3 regions of the Geobacillus sp. BMUD genome follow, and region 2 is predicted to be linked to each of the others. Evidence: riboswitches for the same ligand, from Rfam matches in the RefSeq annotation. Region 2 holds a riboswitch; each other region holds the start of a gene.
The links. Region 2 has a riboswitch for S-adenosylmethionine ahead of mtnW (2,3-diketo-5-methylthiopentyl-1-phosphate enolase). Riboswitches for the same ligand answer to the same signal wherever they lie in the genome.
Positions count from the first base shown of each region.

Region 1: it holds a riboswitch for S-adenosylmethionine, as region 2 does, so the genes downstream of both, ETC05_RS10290 (bifunctional homocysteine S-methyltransferase/methylenetetrahydrofolate reductase) here and mtnW (2,3-diketo-5-methylthiopentyl-1-phosphate enolase) in region 2, are expected to answer to the same signal.
Region 3: it holds a riboswitch for S-adenosylmethionine, as region 2 does, so the genes downstream of both, ETC05_RS02275 (hypothetical protein) here and mtnW (2,3-diketo-5-methylthiopentyl-1-phosphate enolase) in region 2, are expected to answer to the same signal.

Region 1 is NZ_SDLA01000007.1:137,951-141,947, forward strand. Features, by position in the region: gene metH (methionine synthase) at 1-27, opposite strand, end outside; gene ETC05_RS10290 (bifunctional homocysteine S-methyltransferase/methylenetetrahydrofolate reductase) at 20-1,870, opposite strand; SAM riboswitch class I at 1,942-2,044, opposite strand; gene ETC05_RS10295 (hypothetical protein) at 2,230-2,547, shown strand; gene ETC05_RS10300 (ABC transporter ATP-binding protein) at 2,693-3,784, shown strand; gene ETC05_RS10305 (ABC transporter permease) at 3,754-3,997, shown strand, end outside.
Region 2 is NZ_SDLA01000001.1:81,011-85,007, forward strand. Features, by position in the region: gene ETC05_RS00365 (pyridoxal phosphate-dependent aminotransferase) at 34-1,221, shown strand; SAM riboswitch class I at 1,306-1,414, shown strand; gene mtnW (2,3-diketo-5-methylthiopentyl-1-phosphate enolase) at 1,490-2,731, shown strand; gene mtnX (2-hydroxy-3-keto-5-methylthiopentenyl-1-phosphate phosphatase) at 2,728-3,390, shown strand; gene ETC05_RS00380 (methylthioribulose 1-phosphate dehydratase) at 3,387-3,997, shown strand, end outside.
Region 3 is NZ_SDLA01000001.1:460,218-464,214, reverse strand. Features, by position in the region: gene hutG (formimidoylglutamase) at 1-297, opposite strand, end outside; gene ETC05_RS02290 (PaaI family thioesterase) at 442-858, shown strand; gene ETC05_RS18030 (hypothetical protein) at 1,131-1,259, shown strand; gene ETC05_RS02285 (PaaI family thioesterase) at 1,256-1,738, opposite strand; gene ETC05_RS02280 (VOC family protein) at 1,913-2,305, opposite strand; gene ETC05_RS02275 (hypothetical protein) at 2,332-2,688, opposite strand; SAM riboswitch class I at 2,737-2,841, opposite strand; gene glpK (glycerol kinase GlpK) at 3,344-3,997, opposite strand, start outside.

The sequences.
Region 1 (3,997 bases), on a different contig from region 2:
CTGTTGTTCGAAGATGAGGTCAGCCATGAACAACCTTCCTTTCTTTCGCGGCCGCTTCTTTTTCGTGAATGTAGCGGACGAGCTCCACGGTCATGTCGTAGCGCAAAAACGGTGTAATTAAATAAATGCCGTGAAACAAGTCGAACGCCGCATCAATGAGCGCTTTGGCGATGGCGATTCCTTCGCGCGCCGCCCGCACCGGGTCGTCGCCGCAGGCGGCCATGCGGGCGCGAATGTCGTCGGACAGCGTAATGCCCGGCACCTCATGATGCAAAAACTCGGCGTTGCGCGCGCTCACAAGCGGCATAATGCCGATGTAAATCGGCGCATCCAAATGTTTCGTCGCTTCGTGCACGGCCACGATTTTCTCTTCCGAATAAATCGGTTGGGTCAAGAAATAGTGGGCGCCGCATTGAATTTTTTTCTCCATCCGTTCGACGGCCTTATCTAAGTGACGGACGTTCGGATTGAACGCCGCGCCGATCGAGAAGTTCGTTTTTTGCCCGAGCGGTTTGCCCGAATACGACAATCCTTCGTTAAACTGGCGGATCAAGCGGATTAAATCAAACGACGATAAATCGTACACCGATGTCGCTCCCGGAAAGTCGCCGATTTTTGACGGGTCGCCGGTAATGGCGAGCACGTCGGTGATGCCGAGCGTATGCAGGCCCATCAAGTGCGACTGTAGGCCGATCAAGTTGCGGTCGCGGCACGTAATATGCACGAGCGGGCGAACGCCGAGCCGCTCTTTGATGATGGCCGCGACGGCAGCGTTGCTGATGCGCGGCGTGGCGAGCGAGTTGTCGGCCAGCGTCAGCGCATCGATGCCGGCGTCATGGAGCGCTTTCGCCCCGGCGAGAAATTTGTCAATGCCCAGTTTTTTCGGGGGATCGAGCTCGACGATCACCGAGCGGCGGGCGCGGACAAGTTCGGGAAGCGGCGTCGCTGCCGATGGTGCGTCGGATTGGACCGACACCGGCACGGCGCGCCGTTTGACGGTTTTTTCCGTTACCGGCGTCCGGTCTTGCAGCGCCCGCGCCATCGCTTCAATATGGTTCGGCGTCGTGCCGCAGCATCCGCCGAGCAGCCGCACCCCTTGGTCGCGAAACGCTTTCGCCGTTTCCTCGAAGTATTCGGCATTCGTCTCATAGACGAGCCGGCCGTCGCGATAGTCGGGGAGGCTCGCGTTCGGGTACGCCGATAAAAAGGCGCGCGTTGGCAGCGGCACTTCCTCGAGCGATTGAAGCATATAGTACGGCCCGAGCCGGCAGTTGAGCCCGACGACATCGGCGCCAAGCGCTTCTAAGCGGGCCAGGGCGTCAGCGAGCGGCGTGCCGTCTTGCAAGACGCCCACTTCATGGAGCGACACATGGGCGATGACCGGCAAATCGGTCTCTTTGCGGGCGATGGCGAGCACCGTCTCCAACTCTTCTAAATCGTAATACGTCTCGAGCAGCACGCCATCGACCCCCTCGGCGAGCAAGACAAACAGCTGCTCGCGGAACGTCCGCTTCACTTCATCAAGCGGCACGGCGCTTTTGTTTAACGTGCGCAGTCCGCCAATGGTCCCGAGCACATACGCCCGACCGTTGGCGGCTTGTTTGGCGAGCCGCACCGCCGCCCGGTTGATGGCCGGCACCTCATCTTGCAAGCCGTAGCGGGCGAGTTTCACATAGTTGGCGCCGTATGTATTCGTCTGAATGACGTCGGCGCCTGCCGCGATATAGGCTTCGTGAATATGGACGATGTCTTCCGGTTTCGATAGATTCAATTCTTCAAAACAACGGTCAACGCCATGCGAATAGAGAAGCGTCCCCATCGCCCCATCGGCGATCAGCACGCGTTGTTTCAGCTCATCAAGCAATCCCACGTTCCATTTCCCCCGTTTCTCCGCAAGTAAAAGAAAAAAGCCTTCTAAGAAGAAGACTTTCCGTTCGCTTCTTCTTATCTTCCAGGCTGCTGCCTGTCTGGATTTAGCACCTTGGCCGCCCGCCAGGTTGCTGAGGGTTCACCGGGCCAGTCCCTCCCCCTCTCTTGATAAGAATGTTCGTATGCAATTATTAGGCCTTGTTTTGATTATTACTATATAATTTAATGCATTTTCTGAAATTGTTCAATACAGTAAATGAAGAAAATTTGAAAAAATGCAAGGAAGCAAGAAGGGAGCGGCATAGAGAGGGAGAAAAAGATAGGAAAAGGAACGCTCATAATGATATGGGGGGACAAGACATGCCTGAGCGTCTGCCAATGGAAGAAGAAGTGATGGAGCTACTGATCGGCGGTTTTTCTGTTGTTATGTTGATCGCCATGGTGACGGTTGTTTTTCTTTGGCGGAAATATCGGGCGCGGCGTTCGGCGTTTTTATGGATAACCGCCCATTTTCTGCTGCACGCTGTCGCTGCCTATTTGGCATGGAGGATCACGGGATTTGATCTTACCGACGTGCAGGCTTCGGAAGAAATTTCGCTGCTGCTCGGCCAGGCGGGAGTGGCGTGGGGGACAGGGACGATTTGTTTGTTGATTGGAATGGTGAAGCTTTCAAGGTAAGGAAGGGCTGTCGCTCGATTGGCGGCGGCTTTTGTTCCTTTTGGCGACTTTCGGTTCATGGTTGTCATGATTTTTTATTGCCTTTTTTACGCTGAGTATGCTTTCATTAGAAATGACGGAAATAGGTGGAGTAGGGGGGGCGAAGGTGAGCGGACAAGCAATCATCCGCTTTGACCATGTGACGAAGGAATACGATGGGACAGCGGTATTGGACGATGTGAGTTTTGAGATGGAGCGAGGCAAATTTTATACGCTGCTAGGTCCGTCCGGATGTGGAAAGACGACGATTTTGCGGCTGATCGCCGGGTTTATTGAACCGACGCAAGGGACGATTTATTTTCACGGGAAGCCGATGAATCACGTTCCGCCCAACAAGCGGCAAGTCAATACGGTGTTTCAAGATTACGCCTTGTTTCCGCATTTGGATGTGTTTGAAAACGTCGCTTTTGGTTTGCGGGTGAAAAAAATGAAAGAAGCGGACGTTCGCCAAAAGGTGAAGGAAGCGCTCCGTTTTGTCAACTTGGAAGGGTATGAACGCCGCCGCATTCAGGAAATGTCCGGCGGCCAGCGGCAGCGCGTCGCGATTGCCCGGGCGATCGTGAACGAGCCAGAAGTGCTGCTTCTTGATGAACCGCTCTCGGCGCTGGATTTGAAGCTGCGCACGGAAATGCAGTACGAGCTTCGCGAATTGCAGCGCCGGCTGGGGATCACGTTTATTTTCGTCACGCATGATCAAGAAGAAGCGCTGGCGATGTCCGACTATATTTTTGTTCTCCATAAAGGGAAAATTCAGCAATTTGGGACGCCGAAAGAGATTTACGATGAGCCGGTCAATCGGTTTGTTGCTGATTTCATCGGCGAATCGAACATTTTGTCGGGGCGCATGATCGCAGACTTTCTCGTCGAATTTGCGGGCCGGCGTTTTGCATGTGTTGACCGCGGCTTTGCGCCCAACGAACCGGTTGATGTTGTCATTCGCCCGGAAGATTTGGAGCTCGCCGCACCGGAAGACAGCCAAATCGTCATTCGCGTCGATTCGCTGCTGTTCCGCGGCGTTCATTATGAAATTTGCGGCTATGATGAAAACGGCAATGAATGGCTCGTTCATTCAACGAAAAAAGCGGAAGTCGGGGAAACGATCGGGCTTCGCTTTGAACCGGAAGCGATTCATGTCATGCGAGCCGAGCGCAGGAAAGGGGACGAAGGATGGAACGGGCATGGCGAAACTGGTATTTGATCCCCTATGCGGCATGGCTGGTGTTGTTTGTCATTGCGCCGCTCGTCTTTCTCGTATATGAGTCGTTTTTGGATATCGATGGACAGTGGACGCTGGCCAATTATGAAAAGGTGCTGACGCCCATTTATTTGAAAATGATGGCGTATTCGTTTTGGTACGCGCTGCTGATTACGCTCGCCTCCTTGCTGATCGGCTATCCGACCGCGTATTGGC
Region 2 (3,997 bases):
GAATTTCAAGAATTTTTCAAGAAGGTGTGGGCGATGACGATGGAATTTCCTTTTTCCGAGCTGCTTGAGCAGCTGCCAAAGCAATTTTTCGCCTCGCTTGTCGCAAAAGTTGGGGAGAAAATCAAAGCCGGATGCGACGTGATCAATTTAGGGCAGGGCAATCCGGACCAGCCGACGCCCAAGCATATCGTTGAGGCGATGCAGCGGGCGGCGGCCAATCCGAAATACCATAAATATTCGCCGTTTCAAGGCTACTCCTTTTTGAAAGAAGCCATCGCCGCGTTTTACGCACGTGAATATGGGGTGAAGATTGACCCAGCCCGCGAAGTCGCCATTTTGTTCGGCGGCAAGGCCGGGCTTGTCGAGCTGCCGCTTTGTCTCGTCAACCCGGGTGATGTGGTGCTTGTTCCGGATCCAGGCTATCCCGACTATTGGTCGGGGATCGCGCTTGCTCGTGCGCGGATGGAGATGCTGCCGCTTTCTTCGGAAAACGGGTTCTTACCGGATTACGAAGCCATTCCGGCGTCGATCGCCGACCAGGCGAAGCTGATGTTTTTAAACTATCCAAACAATCCGACCGGTGCGACGGCGACAAAAGAATTTTTCGCGGAGACGGTGGCGTTTGCTGGGAAATACGGCATTGCCGTTGTGCACGATTTCGCTTATGGGGCGATCGGCTTTGACGGCCGAAAACCGGTCAGCTTCTTGGAAGCCGATGGGGCGAAAGACGTCGGCGTCGAGATTTACACCTTTTCGAAAACATACAATATGGCCGGCTGGCGCGTTGCATTTGCCGTCGGCAACGAGCGGATCATTCAGGCGCTTGAGCTTTTGCAGGATCATTTGTACGTCAGCTTGTTCGGTGCCATCCAGGAAGCAGCCGCCGCGGCGCTCCTCGGTCCGCAAGATTGCGTCAAAGAGCTTGTCGCGCTGTATGAAGCGCGCCGCAACGCATTCATCGCCGCGTTGCGCGAGATCGGCTGGGAAGCCCCGGCGCCGTCCGGGTCGTTTTTCGCTTGGCTTCCGCTGCCAAAAGGCATATCATCCACACAGTTTGCCGACATGCTGCTTGAGCGGGCGCATGTCGCCGTCGCACCGGGCATCGGGTTCGGCGAGCACGGCGAAGGGTATGTGCGCGTCGGCCTCTTGACCGACGAAGCGCGGCTTCGCGAAGCGGCGGACCGGATCGGCCGCCTCGGATTGTTTGAAAAAAATTTTTGAAAAATGATTGACAATGCCAATTGGTGATGTCATAATTCAAAGTAAATTTGCCAATCGTTTGACAAGTGCATAAATGAGCAGGCTTTCTTATCAAGAGCAGGCGGAGGGACGAGCCCAATGAAGCCCGGCAACCGGCTTGGCGCGCGCCAAGCACGGTGCTAATTCTTGCAGCGGAAACGCTGGGAGATAAGAAGAGCGCCATGGATGAGTGACGCCTCTTCTTATGAAGAGGCGTTTTCATTTCGTTGCATTGAAAGAGGGATGGACGATGAGTGCAGTGATGGCAACGTATTTGCTTCATGATGAAAAAGACATTCGGAAAAAAGCGGAAGGGATCGCCCTTGGTTTGACGGTCGGCACATGGACGGACTTGCCGGCATTAGAGCAGGAGCAGCTCCGCCAACATAAAGGGGAAGTGATCGCGGTCGAAGAGCTTGGCGAAAGCGAGCGGGTAAACGCCTATTTCGGCAAGCGACTGAAGCGGGCGATCGTGAAAATCGCCTACCCGACGGTCAACTTCAGCGCTGACTTGCCGGCTCTGTTGGTGACGACGTTTGGCAAATTGTCGCTTGATGGGGAAGTGCGGCTGCTTGATTTAGAGTTTCCGGGTGAATGGAAGCGACAGTTTCCTGGGCCGCGCTTTGGCATCGACGGCATTCGCGACCGAGTCGGGGTGCATAACCGCCCACTGTTGATGAGCATTTTTAAAGGCATCATCGGCCGCGATTTGGCGTACTTGACGTCGGAATTGAAAAAACAGGCGCTCGGCGGCGTTGACCTGGTCAAAGACGATGAAATTTTGTTTGACAGCGAGCTTCTTCCGTTTGAGAAGCGGATCACCGAGGGCAAGGCGGCGCTTCAAGAAGTGTACGAACAAACAGGCAAGCGAACGCTTTATGCCGTCAACTTGACCGGCAAAACGTTTGAGTTGAAAGAGAAGGCGAAACGGGCCGCCGAGCTAGGCGCTGATGTACTGTTGTTTAACGTCTTCGCTTATGGGCTTGACGTGTTGCAGGCGTTGCGCGAGGATGAGGAGATTGCGTTGCCGATTATGGCTCACCCGGCGTTCAGCGGCGCTGTTACGCCGTCCGAATTTTATGGGGTGGCGCCTTCGCTTTGGCTTGGAAAGCTTTTGCGGCTCGCCGGTGCCGATTTCGTCCTGTTCCCGTCGCCGTACGGCAGCGTGGCCTTAGAGCGCGAACAGGCGCTTGGCATCGCAAGGGCGCTCACCGACGACCAAGAGCCGTTTGCTCGGGCGTTTCCGGTGCCGTCGGCTGGCATTCATCCGGGATTGGTGCCGCTCATCATTCGTGATTTTGGCCTTGACACCATCGTCAACGCCGGCGGCGGCATTCACGGCCATCCGGATGGGGCGATCGGGGGCGGTCGGGCGTTTCGCGCGGCGATCGACGCGGTGTTGGCCGGCTGTCCGCTTCGTGAGGCGGCAGCAGAAAACGAAGCGTTGCAGAAAGCGATCGACCGCTGGGGCGCTGTTGAGGTGGAAGCATGACGAGACAGCTTGTTCTCTTTTGTGATTTTGACGGCACCATTACGGAAAACGACAACATCATCGCTATTATGAAACAGTTCGCTCCACCGGAGTGGGAGGCGTTAAAAGACGACGTTCTCGCTGAGCGCATTTCCGTTCAGGAAGGAGTCGGGAAGATGTTTTCCCTCCTTCCGTCCTCGCTGAAGGGCGAAATCATCGATTTTCTGCGGCGCACCACCCGGTTGCGCGCGGGATTCCGAGAGTTTGTCGCGTTTACGAAAGAGCGAGGCATTCCGCTTTATATCGTCAGCGGCGGTATTGACTTTTTTGTCTATCCGCTGCTTCAAGGGCTCATTGAACCGGAGCGCATTTTTTGCAACGGCTCCGATTTCAGCGGTGAGACGATCCGCATCACATGGCCGCATGCATGCGACAGCGAGTGCCAAAACGGCTGCGGCTGCTGCAAGCCATCGCTCCTTCGCAAGCTTGCCCGCTCAGACGGGTACCATGTCGTCATCGGCGATTCGATTACGGATGTAGCAGTGGCGAAGCAAGCGGATTACGTGTTGGCGCGCGATTTTTTGCTCCAAAAATGCCAGGAGCTTGGCTTGCCGCATGCGCCGTTTGCGACGTTTTTTGACGTGATCGATGCGTTGCAACAGATGGAGGTGATCGTATGAGCATCGTCGTGAAAAAGTGGAACGAGCTCGCGGAAGTGAAAGCCGAGCTCGCCGCCCGCGACTGGTTTTTCGCGACAAGCGGCAATTTGTCGATCAAGGTGACGGACGATCCGTTGACATTCCTCGTGACAGCGAGCGGCAAGGATAAGCGGAAGCAAACGGATGAGGATTTTCTGCTCGTTGACGCTAACGGAAAACCGGCCGAGGACACGCACTTGAAGCCATCGGCCGAGACGCTCTTGCACGCGGAAATTTACGGACGGACGAATGCCGGTTGCGTCTTGCACGTTCATACGGTCGACAACAACTTGATTTCTGAACTGTATGCGCAAAACGGGGAAGCGGTCTTTTCCGGCCAGGAAATCATCAAGGCGTTTGGCATTTGGGAGGAAAACGCCGCCGTGCGCATCCCGATCATTGACAATGACGCCGACATTCCGGCGCTCGCTCGGGAGTTTGCCAGTCATGTCCATGACGACGCCGGCGCCGTGCTGATTCAAAACCACGGCATCACGGTCTGGGGCCGCGATGCATTTGAAGCGAAAAAACATTTGGAAGCATGGGAGTTTTTGTTCCGCTGGCAGGTGAAGCGGCTGCTTTTGCAGCG
Region 3 (3,997 bases), 380 kb from region 2:
GTCCACGCAAACGACATCGCCCGCATCAAAGATGGACGCGCCTTGCGGAAGATGCCATGGCAGCCGCCCCAACGCCGCCTTCACGGCGGCCGGCGCCTCTTTCGCCCCTTGACGGCCTTGGTTGCGGCGCACGCCCTCGTCGCACGCAAAGCCGATGAGAGCCGCTGCTCGTTCCATCGGCGCCAACGGCTGCGATAAATCCAACAGGCGGATGCGCTGATGGAGGCGAAACGCCCGTTCATCGCTCACACTGTCCACCCGCCCCGTCCAGCGGCTTTTCTCGGGTTGTTGATACATCGAACCATCTCCTTTCGACGATCAGCTACCTGTTTCTTTCGCTGCCGCTTTGCCGTTCTCCTTCTGGCAGGGGCAGAAAGAGGAAATCGCGTCTTTCCCGCGAATAAAAGAATACAGATACGAAAACAGAAAGGGGGACACAGCATGAAATCAACCGTCAACTTGCATGACGTCATCGCCGGCCAAAGCGCGCCGCCGCCGTGCGATACAACGCTCGGCGTTCGCTTGACAGAAGCCCGGGACGGCTATGCGAAAGGAGTATGGAAGGTAAGCGAATCGCTGCTCAACGGCAACGGCGTCATTATGGGCGGGTTTGTCGGCGCGGCGGCCGATATCGTGATGGCTTATGCGGTGACGACCTTGCTTCGCGATGACCAAATGCACGCTTCGATCAACTTGCACACGACGTTTCATCGTCCGATGGAAGCCGGGGAAGCGGAAATCGAGGCGCTAGTGGAAAAACCCGGGCGAACGGTCGCTTATGTGACCGCCACCGTGCGGCAAAACGGCAAAGAGGTGGCGAGCGCCACGTCATCCGTGCTGATCATGGGAAAACGATGAAACACCGGTCTTCCGTGCTAGCGAGCGGGTCATGGGCAGGATTCCGAAAGAAGGCCAAAAAGGCTGGTGAAAAACGGTTGTTTCTTTTGAACAATGGGGGAGCGTGTAAAAGACGCTCCTGATGCGACAGGGCTTTTCTATTTGAGAAGCGAGGCTGGTAAGCGGCCTGTTTCCTTAAATCACCGCCCCTCAAAACCTACTGGAAAGAAAGCGGCATTTCGGACAACGTCTCCGGCCGCCTTGGCTCTTCACAACGGGCAGGGGGAATGATGATGGGCTTTGCCCGCCAGCGCGAGCCGAACTGCAGGGGGCGCTCAATTCTTCACCGCCCTCAGCGGCAAAGCGCCGAAGAAAGCGCTGCCAAAAACAGCGGCTTTTCGGCGCTTCCCGTTGCTTGTTAAGAGCGGACAAACGTTTTCGGCATCACGACGGCGACGACTTGCCCGCGGGCGCATAATTCACCGTTCGCAAACACTTCGGTGTCAACTTGCCATTTTTTCGGATGAATTTCCGTCACTGTGCCGATGGCCACAAGCGGCACCCCGTGCGGCGTCGGTTTGAGAAAATCGACGTGCAGCGAAGCGGTGACAAAGCGCGGCGGCGTCTCCCCGCTGCCCGGCTCATGGCCGTTTTTCCGGTGCAGCGCCAGCGCCGCTGAACCGGTGCCGTGGCAGTCGATGAGCGAGGCGATCAATCCGCCATACACAAACCCAGGGATGGCTGTATGTTCGGGGCGCGGCGTATACACCGTCACCGTCTTGTCCCCTTGCCATCCGGTGCGGAAATGGTGGCCCGTCTCATTCAAACGGCCGCAGCCATAGCACCAAGCGAATTCATCCGGATAGTCGTCTTGAATGGCGTGAACGATCGTTTCTTCCACTACACATCTCCCCCTCTCTTTTTCTAGTATACCATTGAATAGAGAGAACGACGACTCTTATTTAGGAGGATGGCTGCTTAGTGATGGACAAGACTGGCGAGAGAATGCGCGGCACGAGGGCCCAACGACCAGACGGCAAATGCATAGGCGGCCCAAACAGCGGACCGCCCGTGTTTATTGTGCAGATCGCTCCGGCTCGTAAAATTCGATCCATTCTCCGTCTGGACCGAGGAAAAACAAATATTTCGCCCCGTTCGGAAGCTCGGTAATGTCCTCCCAAACGAGCGGGATGCCAAGCGACACGAGCCGTTCTTTCTCCTGCTCGATGCCTTCGACCGTAAACGCGACATGATGCACTTTTCCTTCCGTCGGCAAATTCGGGTTGTATCCTTCGATGAGCTCGACGATGATCTGGCCGTCAAGCCCCAAAAACGCCAGTTTCATCGTCCCGTTCGTATGAATCATCTCGCTGAGCAGCTCGAGGCCGACGACGTTTTGATAAAATGCTTTCGATGTTTCAATATCTTTCACTTGGATGCCGACGTGTTCAAATTTTTTGACTGCCATTCGCTGTTCTTCCTTTCTCTCACGTTCTACGATTCAATGGAAAACACAGCGCGCAAATACGGGGTCATTTGCGGTGGGAAAATGTCTTTTTTTCCTAGCTCCTGCCATAGATAGCGGTCAAGGGCGTACGGCCCCTCCGCTTTCCATTCCTCTGCCTCATCGTTCGTCAGCACGAGGGAAAACATCGTTCCTTGCGCTTCCCCATACAAGTGGACATAGCCGTCCCCGCGGTCGATATGCACCACCGCCTGCCGATCGAACCGGGTGAGCTCCGTCCGCACGCAACGCATGACGTGAACAGCAAACGTCGCCGCCGGCAAATGCGCTGCCATGCAGGCGCGGAGCGACAGTCGTTCCGCCACTGTTTCCCCCTCACCTCCCATCATCAAAAACCCCCTTCCGCCTCGGAATGACGCGAAAGGGGGTGGCCGTTCTTATCATCCAAAGCGACATCGCTTTGCGGGTGTTAGCACCTTGCCAGCGGCAGGTTGCTGTGGGGTCATCAAGCCCGTTCTCTCGCCCACTCTTGATAAGACGTATGCTATTTCTTCTTATCCTACCACACATCCCCCTCAGTGACAACGGTCTTTACTATTGAACCACGCCCGTCTGTTCGGGGGTGTTGCTGCGATTCACTTCACCCTAAAATAGTATATAGACCCCCATGCCGAAAAAAAATTCAGCACCATCGGAAGGATGAAAATCCCCTTTTGTTTTATACAATCTTGAGATTTACATACCTTCAGGACAGATGCAACAAAAACGTTCAACATCTCCTTGACGGAAAAGTCGCTTATCCATTTTTCGACTGTCGAAAGCAAGCCGGTGGCTTGGAAAACCGAACGACCACTCACTTCAGGAGTAGAACGCGAGGAACAGCTCGAGTACTTGTGGGAAAAAGGCTGTCAAGAGGCGCAAGGCTACTTGTTCCAGCCCCCCATGCCAGCAGATGAAGCAGTCAACCTGCTGGCACGCAGTATCATAACGAAGGACGTAAAAACACGGATGCCCGTCATCCAAGGCATCCGCGTTTTTCCATCATTTAAACGCCATCGCCGCCCGCACCGCTTTTTTCCAGCCATCGTAGAGCATCGTTCGCTTGTTGTCATCCATCTTCGGCTCAAACCGGCGCTCGAGCTGCCATTGGGCGGCGATGTCACTCCGGCTGTTCCAGTAGCCGACCGCCAGTCCGGCCAAATACGCCGCCCCGAGCGCCGTCGTCTCGTTAATGACCGGCCGCTCGACCGGCACAGCGAGCAAATCGCTTTGAAACTGCATAAGCAAGTTGTTTTTCACCGCCCCGCCGTCGACGCGCAGCGTGGTCAGCGAGAGGCCGGAATCGGCTTCCATGGCGGCGAGCACGTCTTTCGTCTGGTAAGCGAGCGATTCCAATGTCGCGCGGATGAAATGCTCTTTCGTCGTGCCGCGCGTGAGGCCGAACACCGCCCCGCGCACCTCGCTGTCCCAATACGGGGTGCCGAGGCCGACGAACGCCGGGACGACGTACACCCCGTCCGTTGACTCGACTTTTTCCGCGTACGCTTCGCTATCCGCTGCTGTTTTGATCATCCGCAAGCCGTCGCGCAGCCATTGAATGGCGGAGCCGGCGACGAAAATGCTGCCTTCAAGCGCGTATTCGACCTTGCCGTCGATGCCCCAGGCGATCGTCGTCAGCAGCCCGTGCTTCGACTG